Regions from separate parts of the Streptomyces sp. NPDC014861 genome, predicted to be linked through region 2. Evidence: riboswitches for the same ligand, from Rfam matches in the RefSeq annotation. Region 2 holds a riboswitch; the other holds the start of a gene.
The links. Region 2 has a riboswitch for thiamine pyrophosphate ahead of thiC (phosphomethylpyrimidine synthase ThiC). Riboswitches for the same ligand answer to the same signal wherever they lie in the genome.

Region 1 (6,937 bases), on a different contig from region 2:
GCCCGCCGCCGTAGACGCCGTACTGGCCGGTGTCCTCGGGCAGCGGCTGCGGCTCGTAGACGGACGGCTGCTCGGCTCCGGCGCGCAGTTCGTCGGCGTCGGGCCCGGGGGCGTGGGCCGCGGCGGAGTCCTCGTAGGAGAGGCCGGAGACTTCGAGGGTGGGGCCCGCATCGACGGCCCGGCCCGCCTTGCGGCGGCGGCTGGCGCCGGGGTTGCCGCCGATCGCCCAGCCGGTGGAGAAGCCGCGGCGGAAGGAGAGGGTGACGAAGGTCTGGCCGACGGCGAAGGCGACCGCGCCGGCGATGATCACCACCGTCGACGCCAGCAGCACGCCGACGACCACGCCGAGGAAGCCGCAGAAGGCGAGGATCCGCCAGCGCAGTCGGGCCTTGTACTGGAGGAGCACCTCGCCCAGCAGCCAGAGCGCCACCAGACCGAACGCGATGTAGAGGACCGTCGTCCACCCCATGCCCCGAAGCCCCTCTCTACGGCCTCCGCCGCGGGTCGGGGCGGGTACGACCGGTCAGGACTGCTGGTGCAGTCCGAGATTCTCGTAGATCTCGAGCGTCGCGGTGGAGCTGTTGAGCGTGATGAAGTGCAGTCCCGGGACACCCTCGTCCAGCAGGCGCGCGCAGAACTCCGTCGCGAACTCGATACCAATGGAGCGTACAGCGGCGGGATCGTCCTTGACCGCGAGGATGCGTTCTTTCACATCCGCGGGGAAGGCGGCGTTGCTGAGCTGGGGCAGCCGGTCGAGGGTCTTCACGTTCACGACGGGCATGACCTCGGGGATGATCGGGGTGTCGCAGCCCGCCTTCTCGACGCTGTCGCGCAGCCGCAGGTAGTTCTCCGGGTCGAAGAACATCTGGGTGATCGCGTAGTCGGCGCCGGCCCGGCACTTGTCGACGAAGTGCCGGATGTCGGTGTCCCAGTCGGCGGAGCGGGGGTGCATCTCGGGGAAGGCGGCGACGCCGACGCAGAAGTCGCCGGACTCCTTGATGAGCCGGACCAGGTCGGCGGCGTAGCGGACGCCCTCGGGGTGCTCGACCCAGTCGCCCAGCGGGTCGCCGGGCGGGTCGCCGCGCAGGGCGAGCATGTTGCGAATGCCGGCGTCGGCGTACTGCCCGAGGACGTTGCGCAGCTCGGCGACCGAGTGGTCGACGGCGGTGAGGTGGGCCACCGGGGTGAGGATGGTGTCCGAGGCGATCTTCTGGGTGGCCTTGACGGTGCCGCCGCGGGTGGACCCGCCGGCGCCGTAGGTCACGGAGACGAAGCTGGGGCCGACGGCCTCGACGCGGCGCAGGGCGTTCCAGAGGCCCTGCTCGCCCTTCTCGGTCCGGGGCGCGTAGAACTCGAAGGAGTACGACGTGCTGCCGGAGGCGAGGATCTCGCGGACCGTGCGCGCGCGGTCCGAACGGACGGAAGCGGTTCCAAGGGCCATACCGGCAGGTTAGACGGGGTCCAGGTGGCGCGGAAACCGCGTCCGAGTGGTGGACACGTTTTCGGACACCGGTACGACGCCTTCCGGGCGGTTCGCGCCGCCGGAAGGCGTCGTACCGGGGCCGGACGCGCGGAAGCCGGCGTCCGGTCGCCTTCCGGGCGGTTGCTCCGTCCGTGAGGCGTCGTGCCCGCCGCGGGTGTCAGGCGTCCGCGCGCTCCCGGACGCGCTTGGCGAGGGACGCGGCGGCCGCGGCCGGGTCGTCGGCCTCGGTGAGCGCGCGGACCACGACGATCCTGCGGGCGCCGGCGTCCAGCACCTGGTCCAGGTTGGTCTCGTCGATGCCGCCGATGGCGAACCAGGGGCGGTCCTGGGCGAGCCCCGCCGCGTACCGCACCAGGTCGAGGCCGGGGGCGTACCGTCCGGGCTTGGTGGGGGTGGGCCAGCAGGGGCCGGTGCAGAAGTAGTCGACGCCGGGCTCGGCGGCGGCCGCGTCCACCTCGGACCCGGCGTGGCAGGAGCGTCCGATCAGCACCTCGTCGCCGAGGACGGCGCGGGCGGCGGGCACCGGCAGGTCGCCCTGGCCGAGGTGGAGGACGTCGGAGCCGATCGCGTGGGCGACGTCGGCCCGGTCGTTCACGGCGAGGAGCTTGCCGTGCCGGCGGGCGGCCTCGGCGAAGACGGCCAGGTGCTCCAGCTCCTCGCCCGCCTCCATGCCCTTGTCGCGGAGCTGCACGATGTCGACGCCGGAGGAGAGCACGGCGTCCAGGAAGGCGGGCAGGTCGCCCTGGCGCTTCCGGGCGTCGGTGCACAGGTAGAGCCGGGCGTCGGCGAGCCGCTCACGAGGTGTGGGCATGGTGGTTCCCCCCGTCGGGTGGTGCCGGTGCCGCGGCGCGGGGCCGCGGCACCGGCGGTGCTGGTCCGGTGTGTCAGACGGCGAGCGCCTGGGCGCGGCGCTTCACCTCCGTACCGCGATTCTCGCCGAGGGCCTGCGCGGGGGTGCCGGGCAGGGTCGGGTCCGGGGTGAAGAGCCACTCCAGCATCTCCTCGTCGGAGAAGCCGTCGTCCCTGAGGAGCGTCAGGGTGCCGGCGAGGCCCTTGACGACCTTGTCGCCCTGGATGAAGGCGGCGGGCACCTGGAGCGCGTTGTTCTCTCCGCGGCGCACGGCGATCAGCTGGCCCTCCTTCACCAGCTGCCGCACCCGCGTCACCTCGACGTCGAGCATCTCCGCGATGTCGGGGAGGTAGAGCCAGGCGGGGACGAGAGCATCGATGTTTGCGTCAATCTCGGTCACGGGACAAGCCTGCCATCCGGGACCGACAGCCGGTAGTCGGGCCACCCCCGTCGCCTCCGTCCGGGGGTCAGGAGCCACTCCGGAGGACCGCCGACTTGAGCGGGACGGCGGGGTCGGCGGCGCGCTCGGGGTCGACGGCGGCGCCGGCCTCGATGAGTCTGCGCCCCTGGGCGAGGTCGCGGGGGCGGCCGACGGCGAGCAGCGCGACCAGCACCCCGTCGCGCAGCCAGAGCACCGACCAGGAGCCGCCGGAGGAGTCGCCGCGCCGCACCAGGGTGTCGGCGCCGGCGTGGTGGCCGGCGTACTGGACGAAGCGGCCGAACTGCTCGGACCAGAAGTACGGGACGGGGTCGTACGGCTGCGGCTCCGCGCCCTCGGAGCCGGTGATGCAGGCGGCGACCGTGCGGGGGCCCTGGAGGGCGTTGTCCCAGTGGTGGACGAGGAGCCGTTCGCCGTAGCGGGCGGAGGGGAAGGAGGCGCAGTCGCCGACCGCGTACACCTCGGGCAGCGAGGTACGGAGGCGGTCGTCGGCCGTGACGGCGCCGCCGGGGTCGAGGGCGATGCCGGAGCCCGCGAGCCAGTCGGTGGCGGGGCGGGCGCCGATGCCGACGACGACGGAGTCGGCGGGCAGCTCGCGGCCGTCGGCGAGGACGACGGCGCCCGGCCGGACGGTGGCCACGCGCGCGTGGGTGAGGAGTTCGGCGCCGCTCTCGGCGTACCAGCCGGCCATGGCGGTGGTGACCTCGGCGGGCAGGGCGCCGGCGAGCGGCAGGGCGGCGGCCTCGACGACGGTGACGGCGCAGCCGGCCTCGCGCGCGGCGGTGGCGAACTCGGCGCCGATCCAGCCGGCGCCGACCACGACGACGGGGCCGCCGCCCGCGAGGACGGGGCCGAGGCGGACGGCGTCGTCGAGGGTGCGCAGCAGGTGGACGCCGGGGACGCCCTCGGTGCCGGGCAGCGTGAGCGGGTGGGCGCCGGTGGCGAGGACGAGGGTGTCGTACGGGAAGCGTCCCGCCTCGGTGACGAGCTCGCGCTCGGCGGGGCGCACCCCGGTGACGTCGAGGCCGAGCCGGAGGTCGACGCCGAGGGACTCGAAGTCGACGTCGAAGGCGGAGTGCTCGGCCTTGCCGAGGAGGACGGCCTTGGAGAGCGGGGGCCGGTCGTAGGGCTGGTGGGGTTCGGCGCCGATGAGGGTGACGGGGCCCTCGAAGCCCTGCTCGCGCAGGGCGACGGCGGTCTGCACGCCCGCCATGCCCGCGCCGACGATCACGACGTGCCGCTGGGTCTGCTTCTGCTCGCTCACCCGTCCACCTTACGCAGCTGACGATCCGTCAGGAAGGGAGGTGCCCTGTGGCACCCCGGCCGCGGGGGCTAGGGTGGCGGGCACAACCACTCGCGGGAGCCCGGACGCACCGGGCTGAGAGGGGGGCTGGCCGGCCTCCGACCGTACGAACCTGATCCGGGTCATGCCGGCGAAGGGAGGGGCGGGAACGCCCATGCGTTCTTCCGAAGCACACCAGAACGAGCCGACCTCACGCCCGACCGGGCCGACCACCGACGTGCTCGTCGTCGGAGGCGGCGTCATCGGCCTGGTCACGGCCTGGCGGGCGGCCCTGCGCGGGCTGAGCGTCGCGGTCATCGACCCCGACCCGGGCGGCGGGGCCGCGCGGGTCGCGGCCGGGATGCTCGCCGCCGTCACCGAACTGCACTACGGCGAGGAGACCCTCCTCGGGCTCAACCTCGCCTCGGCGGCGCGCTACCCCGCGTTCGTCGCCGAGCTGGAGGAGGCCTCCGGCCTCGACGTCGGCTACCGCGCCTGCGGCACCCTCGCGGTCGCGCTCGACACCGACGACCGGGCCCACCTGCGCGAACTCCACGCCCTCCAGACCCGCTGCGGGCTCGCCTCCGAGTGGCTGAGCGGCCGCGAGTGCCGCCGGCTCGAACCCATGCTGGCGCCCGGGGTGCGCGGCGGGCTCCGGGTGGACGGCGACCACCAGGTGGACCCGCGCCGGCTGGCCGCCGCGCTGCTCACGGCCTGCGAGCGGGCCGGGGTGGTCTTCCACCGGGCGCTCGCGGAGCGGCTCGTCGTGGCCCGCGAACGGGCGCGCGGGGTCGTCCTCGGCGACGGCACCGAGCTCGCCGCGGGCCTGACCGTGCTCGCCGCGGGCAGCCTCAGCGGCCGGCTCGCGGGCGTGCCCGAGGCGGTGCTGCCGCCGGTCCGCCCGGTGAAGGGCCAGGTCCTGCGGCTGCGGATCCCCGCCCCGTACGCCCCCTTCCTCTCCCGCACCGTCCGGGCCGTGGTGCGCGGCAGCCACGTCTACCTGGTGCCGCGCGAGAACGGCGAGCTGGTCGTCGGCGCCACCAGCGAGGAGCTGGGCTGGGACACCACGGTGACCGCCGGCGGGGTGTACGAGCTGCTGCGCGACGCCCACGAGCTGGTCCCCGGCCTCACCGAGCTGCCGCTCACGGAGACCGTGGCCGGACTGCGCCCCTGCTCCCCCGACAACGCGCCGGTGCTCGGGCCGAGCGCCCTGCCGGGTCTCCACCTGGCCACCGGCCACTACCGCAACGGGATCCTCCTCACCCCCGTCACCGGCGACGTCATGGCGGAGGCGCTCACCACGGGCGTCCTCCCCGAAGAGGCGCGCCCCTTCTCCCCCCACCGTTTCCCCACCGCTCTGCCCGTACGTCAGGAGCAGCCCGCATGAACGTGTCCGTGTCCGTGAACGGCGAGCCGCGCGCCCTCGCCGCCCCCGTCTCCCTGGCCTCCCTGGTCGCCGGCCTCACCACCGCCCCCGCCGGGGTCGCCGCCGCCGTCAACGAGGCGGTGGTGCCGCGCGGCGAGTGGGCGACGACGCTGCTCGCCGACGGCGACCGGGTCGAGGTCCTGACCGCGGTGCAGGGAGGCTGAGCGCGATGTCCGACGACGTGTTCGTCCTCGGCGGTACGGAGTTCTCCTCCCGCCTCATCATGGGCACCGGCGGCGCCCCCAGCCTGGACGTCCTGGAGCGCTCGCTGGTCGCCGGCGGCACCGAGCTGACCACGGTCGCCATGCGCCGCCTCGACCCGACCGTGCAGGGCTCGGTCCTCTCCGTCCTGGACCGGCTCGGCATCCGCGTCCTGCCGAACACGGCGGGCTGCTACACGGCGGGCGAGGCCGTGCTGACCGCCCGGCTGGCCCGGGAGGCGCTGGGCACCGACTGGATCAAGCTGGAGGTCGTCGCGGACGAGCGGACCCTCCTGCCCGACGGCGTGGAGCTCCTCGACGCCGCCGAGACCCTGGTGGACGACGGCTTCACCGTCCTGCCGTACACCAACGACGACCCGATCCTGGCCCGGAAGCTGGAGGACGTGGGCTGCGCGGCGATCATGCCGCTCGGCTCCCCCATCGGCTCCGGCCTCGGCATCCGCAACCCGCACAACTTCGAGCTGATCACCGAGCGCGCGGGCGTGCCGGTCATCCTGGACGCCGGCGCGGGCACCGCGTCGGACGCGGCGCTCGCGATGGAGCTGGGCTGCGCCGCGGTGATGCTCGCCTCGGCGGTCACCCGTGCGCAGGAGCCGGTCCTGATGGCCTCGGCGATGCGGCACGCGGTGGAGGCGGGCCGCCTCGCGCACCGCGCGGGCCGCATCCCCCGCCGCCACTTCGCGGAGGCGTCCTCCCCCGTGGAGGGCCGCGCCCGGCTGGACCCGGAACGCCCCGCGTTCTGACCCCGGAGCGGAGCGGGGTACGTCACAAGCGTGCTGCGGTCGGGGCACGCGGGGCGGGGCGTCCGTACCGGCTCGTAGACTCGACGCCGTGGACACGACCCTTCAGGACCCCCTCGTCGGGCGGCTGCTCGACGGCCGCTACCGCGTCGACGCGCGCATCGCCGTCGGCGGGATGGCCACGGTCTACCGGGCCGTCGACACCCGCCTCGACCGCGTCCTCGCGCTCAAGGTGATGCACCCCGCCCTGGCGGCCGACGCGGTCTTCGTCGAGCGGTTCATCCGCGAGGCGAAGTCCGTCGCCCGCCTCGCGCACCCGAACGTGGTCGCCGTCTTCGACCAGGGCGCCGAGGGCGCGTACGTCTACCTGGCGATGGAGTACGTCTCCGGCTGCACCCTGCGCGACGTGCTCCGCGAGCGCGGCGCCCTCCAGCCCCGCGCCGCCCTGGACATCCTGGAGCCGGTCCTCGCCGCGCTCGGCGCGGCGCACCGGGCC
Region 2 (6,937 bases):
GCCGCGCTCGGCCGGATCCTCGCCGAGGAGAGCGCGGGCCCGGCCTGACCGACGCCCTCCGTACGCCTGACGCCGGCGCCCGTTCCGTACGGCCGACACCGGCGCCTCGCTCCGTACCGCTCACAGCAGAGTCCCGTTCCGTACGGCTCGCAGCGGCGTCCCGCTCCGCGCTGCCGACACCGGCGCCGCGATCCATACCCCCGACACCGGCGTTCCGTTGCACGCTGCCGGCACCGGCGTCCCGATCCATACCCCAAACAGCGGGGCCGCTATCCGTATCCCCGGCAGCGGAGGCGCGATCCGTACCTCCGACAGCGGTGTCCGATCCGGGTGTCTGAACACCGGCGTACCCCGATCCGTGGGGCCGGGTGCGTGCCCCGATCCGTGGGGCCGGGTGCGCGCCTCGATACGTGAGGCCGGGTGCGCCTCCCGATCCGTGGGGCCGGGTGTGCCCCGATCCGTAGGGCTGCCGTCGAGGCGGAAGGGTCCCGTACGGGCGTCGTGCGCGCGTCACTTGGCGCGGCGTCGCCGTCCGCCGCGGCCCGGAGTCCGGGCTCCTGCCTCCTCCGCCGGACGGTCGGCCGACACCACCAGAGCCGCGAGCGCCGTCGTGACCGGCACCGAGGCGACCAGACCGATCGACCCGACCAGGGTCCGGACGATCTCCTCCGCCACCAGCTCGCTGTTGGCCACCGTCCCCATGCTGCTCTGCGCGATGGTGAAGAGCAGGAGCAGCGGGAGCGCGGCACCGGCGTAGGCCAGGACCAGCGTGTTGACCACCGAGGCGATGTGGTCGCGGCCGATCCGGATGCCGGCCCGGTAGAGCGCGCGCGGACCCATCCGCGGGTCGGCCTGGTGAAGTTCCCAGACCGCCGAGGTCTGGGTGACGGTCACGTCGTCCAGGACACCGAGCGAACCGATGATCACACCGGCCAGCAGGAGGCCGGACATGTCGATCTCCGGGTAGAGACCGTGGATGAGCCCGGTGTAGTCGTCGGTGTTGCCGCTGAGCGAGGCCCAGCCGATGAAGAAGGACCCGAGCAGTCCGATCAACAGCAGCGAGATCAGGGTGCCGAGGACGGCGACCGAGGTGCGGGCCGACAGGCCGTGGCACATGTAGAGCGCGATCAGCATGATCGCGCTCGATCCGACCACCGCCACGACCAGCGGGTTCGACCCCTCCAGGATCGCGGGGAGGATGAAGAGCGTGAGCACCAGGAAGCTCACCGCGAGCGCGATCAGGGCCATCACGCCCCGCATCCGGCCGACGAGCACGACCGCGAGCGCGAAGATGCCGGCGAGGACCGCCATCGGCACCTTGCGGTTCACGTCCGTCACCGAGTACTGCAGGTCCCGCGGGGCGTCGGGGGCGTAGGCGACCACCACGCCCTGTCCCTCGTCGAGTTGGCGCGGGGCGTCCGGCTGCACGATCTCGGTGAACCGGCGCCCCTTGTCGGGACCGCTGGTGATCTCGATCGTCGCCTTCTCGCACTGCCCCTGCTGCCCGTTGACCGCCTCGCGGCCCTGCGGGGTGGTCGTGTCGCCGGTGGGCGGCACCTGCGCCGCGTTCACGTCCTTGCAGTCCACCCGCTCGACCGCGACGACCTTCCCCTGTTCGGTCTGCCGGTCGAAGCCGACGCCGGTCCGCTCGTGCGCCGGCGTGCCGCCGGGCCAGAGCACCGCGAGACCGACGACCACGGCGGTGGCGAAGGGGATGAGAACGGCGGCGATGACCCTGCGCAGATGACGGGAGACGGGCGCCGCGGGCCCGTGACTGTGGCTGTGCCCGTGCCCGCCATGGCCGCCATGCCCGCCATGGCCTCCGTGGCCGGGCCCGCCTGGACCGCCGCCGGCACCTGGGCCCGCACCACCGCCCTGACCGCTGGGACCACCGCCTGGGCCGGGCCCGTTCCCGTGCCCGTTTCCGTGGTCGTGGCCGTGCGGATCGGGGGTCTGCTGCGAGGAAGTCACCGACCGATCATCGCAAGAACGGAGGGGGCCCACTGTTCAGCACGCCCGGGAGGGCGCTAGCGTGGTGGCACCTTTGCACACGCGGGAGCTCGGAGCACCGGGCTGAGAGGGCGCTGATCACCGTACGCGGACACGTACGGGAGGAGGCTGCGCCGACCGCCGAACCTGTTACCGGGTAATGCCGGCGTAGGGAGATTCGGTCTCATGACCATTCAGGATGCACGCACGCCTGCCTCCGACCAGAACGACGCCGACGGCGAGCGCACGCCGGGCTGGCACAAGGGGTACGTCGAGGGCTCCCGCCCCGACATCCGGGTACCGGTCCGCCAGGTCCACCTCACCAACGGCAAGGACGTGACGCTGTACGACACGTCCGGTCCGTACACCGACCCCGGCGTCGACACCGACGTGCGCCGGGGCCTCCTCCCGCTCCGCGAGAACTGGATCATCGCGCGCGGCGACACCGAGGAGTACGCGGGCCGCCCGGTCCGCCCCGAGGACGACGGCATCAAGCACACCTCGCCGCGCGGCGGTGGGCTCAAGAACCTCGACGCGGTCTTCCCCGGCCGTCCGCGGCTGCCCCGCCGGGGCCGCGCCGGGCAGGCCGTGACCCAGCTCGCGTACGCCCGCCGGGGCGAGATCACCCCGGAGATGGAGTACGTGGCGATCCGGGAGAACGTCTCCCCCGAGGTCGTCCGCGAGGAGATCGCGGCGGGCCGCGCGGTGCTGCCGGCCAACGTCAACCACCCGGAGATCGAGCCGATGATCATCGGCAAGCGGTTCCTGGTGAAGGTCAACGCCAACATCGGCAACTCCGCGGTCACCTCCTCCATCGAGGAGGAGGTGGAGAAGATGACCTGGGCGACCCGCTGGGGCGCCGACACGGTCATGGACCTGTCCACCGGCCGCAACATCCACACCACCCGCGAGTGGGTGCTGCGCAACTCCCCCGTGCCGATCGGCACCGTGCCGCTCTACCAGGCCCTGGAGAAGGTCGACGGCAGGGCCGAGGACCTGACCTGGGAGATCTACAAGGACACGGTCATCGAGCAGGCCGAGCAGGGCGTGGACTACATGACCGTGCACGCCGGCGTGCTCCTGCCGTACGTGCCGCTCACCGCGCGCCGCAAGACCGGCATCGTCTCGCGCGGCGGCTCGATCATGGCCGCCTGGTGCCTCGCGCACCACAAGGAGAACTTCCTCTACACGAACTTCGAGGAGCTCTGCGAGATCCTGGCGGCGTACGACGTCACCTACTCGCTCGGTGACGGCCTGCGCCCCGGCTCGATCGCGGACGCCAACGACGCGGCGCAGTTCGCGGAGCTGAAGACGCTCGGCGAGCTCAACACGATCGCCAAGCGCCACAACGTGCAGACGATGATCGAGGGCCCGGGCCACGTCCCGATGCACAAGATCAAGGAGAACATCGACCTCCAGCAGGAGATCTGCGAGGAGGCGCCGTTCTACACGCTCGGCCCGCTGACCACGGACGTCGCGCCCGCGTACGACCACATCACCTCCGGCATCGGCGCCGCGATGATCGCCTGGTGGGGCACGGCGATGCTCTGCTACGTCACGCCGAAGGAGCACCTGGGCCTGCCGAACCGCGACGACGTGAAGACCGGTGTCATCACGTACAAGATCGCGGCCCACGCGGCCGACCTCGCCAAGGGGCACCCCGGTGCCCAGGAGTGGGACGACGCACTCTCCGACGCACGGTTCGAGTTCCGCTGGGAGGACCAGTTCAACCTGGCCCTCGACCCGGACACCGCCCGGGAGTTCCACGACGAGACGCTTCCGGCGGAGCCCGCGAAGACGGCGCACTTCTGCTCGATGTGCGGCCCGAAGTTCTGTTCGATGAAGATCTCGCAGGACATCCGCCGTGAGCACGGTGGCACCCAGGAGGAGATCGAGGCCGGCATGGCGGAGAAGTCCGCCGAGTTCGCCGCCGCCGGCAACCGCGTCTACCTTCCCCTGGCCGAGTAGCGGGAGCGACTCGCGCCTCCGGCCGAGCAGCGGTTCGGGTCCCTGGCCGAGCAGTTGCCCGCGTCACCTTGATCCCCGGCCCGCGGTCCACGGGGGGACCGCGGGCCGGTCCGCGTCACGGGGCCATTTCGCGGGGCCGTTTCACAGGGCCATTTCACGGGGCCGGGTCACGGGTCCGCGTCGCGGGTTCCGTTCCGGAGGCTGCGTTTCACGGGGCCAGGTCACGGGCTCCGTGTCAGAGGCTCCGTTTCACGGGGTCGGTGTCGGGGGCGGCGGGTCAGGGAGGGGTGCGGGATCGGGTCCGGGGGCCGGGGCCGGGGTCGGGGTGCGCTCGGGGGTGTGCCCGGTCTCGGGGGTGGTGAGGGCGGCCTGGAGGAAGGGGACGACGCCGCGTTCGAGCAGGGCGTGGCGCCAGTCGGCGCGGGCCCGGGTGAGCTCGTCGTCGGGGACGTGGCTCTCGGCCGGGCTGTTGCGGAGCGCCGTGAGCAGGAGGCCGACGCCCGCGCAGAGGAGGCCGGCGGCGGCGAGGGCGCCGAAGACCAGGCCCGCGGTGAGCAGGGTGGTGCCGAGGGCGGCGGCCGGGACGAGCAGGTGGACCACGGCGCCGACCAGGAGAAAGATCACGGACGCGCTGCCCGCGAGGACCGGCACGAGCGTGGTGAGGACCGCGACGGCGCCCGGCGACTCGTCGGGGGCGGGGGTCCGCGGCCGGTTGGACGCGGCGCGGCACTGCTCGCGCACCTTGACGAAGTGCTCGTACTCGCTCGCCGCCGCGGCGGTGATGAGTGCTGTCGCGTTCAGCGCCATCACCCGGAGCTGGGCGGCCGTCAGCCGCGTTCCCGCTCCGGCGAGTTCCGGCCGTTCCGGCGCGGTGCGCAGTGCCTCGTCGAGGACGCGCTCGTAATCGGCGCGGTCCTCGGTCAGCAGGTGCGGAGCCACGTTCATGTGCATCCCCCGATGCTCGGTGGGCCGGGACCGACCGTGGAGAACGGCGGTCCGGGCGGAAGCGGAGGAGAGCCTGCCTACCTAGGGAGACCGATGGTAGGGCCGTGAGCGGGCGTGCTGACAGGGGGTTTCCGGAAATCGCCTGTACCGGATGCGCTGGGTGAGAGTCAGTCCCCCAGGGGGAGTTGGACGACCAGCAGCTTTCCGGCCATGGTGACGCCGCCGTCCATCGCGATCGCGAGCCCGTCGGCGTAGACGTGCGGGCCCTCGACGGCCGGGCGGGAGTCCTCCTCGCCATCCTCCGTGCCGACCTGGCCGAGGAGGTACGGGATCGGGCTGTGGCCGTGCACGATCCGGGATCCGCCGTAGGTGCCCAGCAGCTCCTGGACGGCCTGCGGGCCGGCCTCGTCGCGGAAGGCGAAGCGCTTGGTGAACTTCCGGAAGAGGTCCCAGACCTCGTCGGCGTCGTTGCGCCGGATGATCTCGTGAACGGTCTCGTTGACGTCCTCGATGGTCTGGCCGTAGTCGAGGTACGCGGTGGTGTCCGAGTGCAGCAGCAGGTGGTCGTCCTCGTGGACGACGGCGTCGAGACGGGACATCCACTGCAGGTGGACGTCCTGGAGGCGGTCCATGTCGTGCTTCTGCCCGCCGTTGAGCAGCCAGGCCGCCTGGAAGGTGGCGGTGCCGGCCCCGGAGTTGACCGGGGTGTCGCCGAAGCGCTTGGCGCCGATGAGGAGCAGCTCGTGGTTGCCCATGAGGGCCTTGCAGTACCCGCCGGCGGCGGCGGCCTCGGCGGAGAGCCGCATGACGAGGTCGATGACGCCGATGCCGTCGGGCCCGCGGTCGGTGAAGTCGCCGAGGAACCACAGCCGGGCGTTGCCCGCGGCCCAGCCGCCGTTCTCGTCGATCAGGCCCTGGGCGTGGAGGGCCTCGACGAGTTCGTCGAGGTAGCCGTGGACGTCGCCAACGACGAAGAGCGGGCCGGGGCCGTCGCCGGTGGGCGCGGGCGCCGGGGCGGCGGCCGGGGCGACGGGCACCTGGACGGTGTCGCCGCGCTGGATGACCGGGAGGTCGCGCTCGGTGGGGGTGTAGCCGTCCGGGAACTCGGCGGGGTAGCCGGCGCCGGAGTGGACCTGGGTGACGCGGGGGAGCGGCGCGGGGTGCGCGGCCGCTGCGGCCGGCGTGGGTACAGAGGCCGATGCGGGGGCGGCGGAAGGCGCGGGTCCGCTGTGCTCGGCGTACGGGGCCGGTTCGGGGTACGGAGTGGACTCCGGGTACGACGTGGACTCGGGGTACGCGACGGGCTCCGGGTGCTGCGCCGGGGCCTGTCCGACAGCCGGGGCCCGTACGACAGCCGGAGCCGGTTCGGCAGCCGGAGTCGGTACGGCAGCGGGAGTCGGTACGGGCGCCGGAGTCGGTACGGGCGCCGCTGCCGGGGCTCCGAAGCCGACCGGTTCCGGGAACGCGGCCGGGCGCGTGCCCAGGTGGAGCGTGGGATCGGAGGGCGTGGGAGGCCGCTCGGCCGTGTGGCCCTGTACGGGCACGCGGGCGTACGGCGGTACGCGGAAGTCACGCAATGTCGCCGTGCGTTCCACGGGATCCTGCCCGGCCCCCTGAGTCATCGACCCCTCCACCACCGTCGCGATGCCCTGCACATCGCGGACCGGCCTGGTCGGGGAGGTCCGCGGTGTCGTGCGCCCATCATAGGAATGAGGGTCCGCCTGTGTGACGCACCAGGGGTGGTGAATCCGGGTTCGCTCCGGGTTCACCGGTTGTTTCGCCCGAATTGAGAAGGTCCAGTCCAGGGTCGGGACCGGCAGGCGGCCGGTTTCGCCGTCTCCGCCCACGGGCAGAGGGCGGGACGGGGGCTTCGTTCGCGGTCGTTCTGATGTCGTGCGTCCGGCCGCTCCTTCGGCGCGGCCGGGATCGGGGGTGCGGTCGCACCCGCGCGTGAGGGTCAGTCCTTCGCGGGCGAGCGCGGCGGGCTGACGGTCGTCCGCGGCGAGCGGCGCTGCGAGGAGGTGCGGACGATGAG

Region 1: it holds a riboswitch for thiamine pyrophosphate, as region 2 does, so the genes downstream of both, thiO (glycine oxidase ThiO) here and thiC (phosphomethylpyrimidine synthase ThiC) in region 2, are expected to answer to the same signal.

The regions. Positions count from the first base shown of each region.
Region 1 covers NZ_JBIBWV010000004.1:325,427-332,363, forward strand. The annotation lists gene ACF1BN_RS10965 (hypothetical protein) at 1-469, opposite strand, end outside; gene metF (methylenetetrahydrofolate reductase [NAD(P)H]) at 524-1,441, opposite strand; gene thiE (thiamine phosphate synthase) at 1,641-2,294, opposite strand; gene ACF1BN_RS10980 (Rv2175c family DNA-binding protein) at 2,368-2,733, opposite strand; gene ACF1BN_RS10985 (NAD(P)/FAD-dependent oxidoreductase) at 2,801-4,036, opposite strand; TPP riboswitch at 4,119-4,232, shown strand; gene thiO (glycine oxidase ThiO) at 4,230-5,441, shown strand; gene thiS (sulfur carrier protein ThiS) at 5,438-5,644, shown strand; gene ACF1BN_RS11000 (thiazole synthase) at 5,650-6,444, shown strand; gene pknB (Stk1 family PASTA domain-containing Ser/Thr kinase) at 6,533-6,937, shown strand, end outside.
Region 2 covers NZ_JBIBWV010000018.1:60,093-67,029, reverse strand. The annotation lists gene ACF1BN_RS27960 (SsgA family sporulation/cell division regulator) at 1-48, shown strand, start outside; gene ACF1BN_RS27955 (YibE/F family protein) at 511-2,004, opposite strand; TPP riboswitch at 2,043-2,181, shown strand; gene thiC (phosphomethylpyrimidine synthase ThiC) at 2,176-3,957, shown strand; gene ACF1BN_RS27945 (hypothetical protein) at 4,207-4,908, opposite strand; gene ACF1BN_RS27940 (metallophosphoesterase) at 5,070-6,524, opposite strand; gene ACF1BN_RS27935 (LacI family DNA-binding transcriptional regulator) at 6,860-6,937, opposite strand, start outside.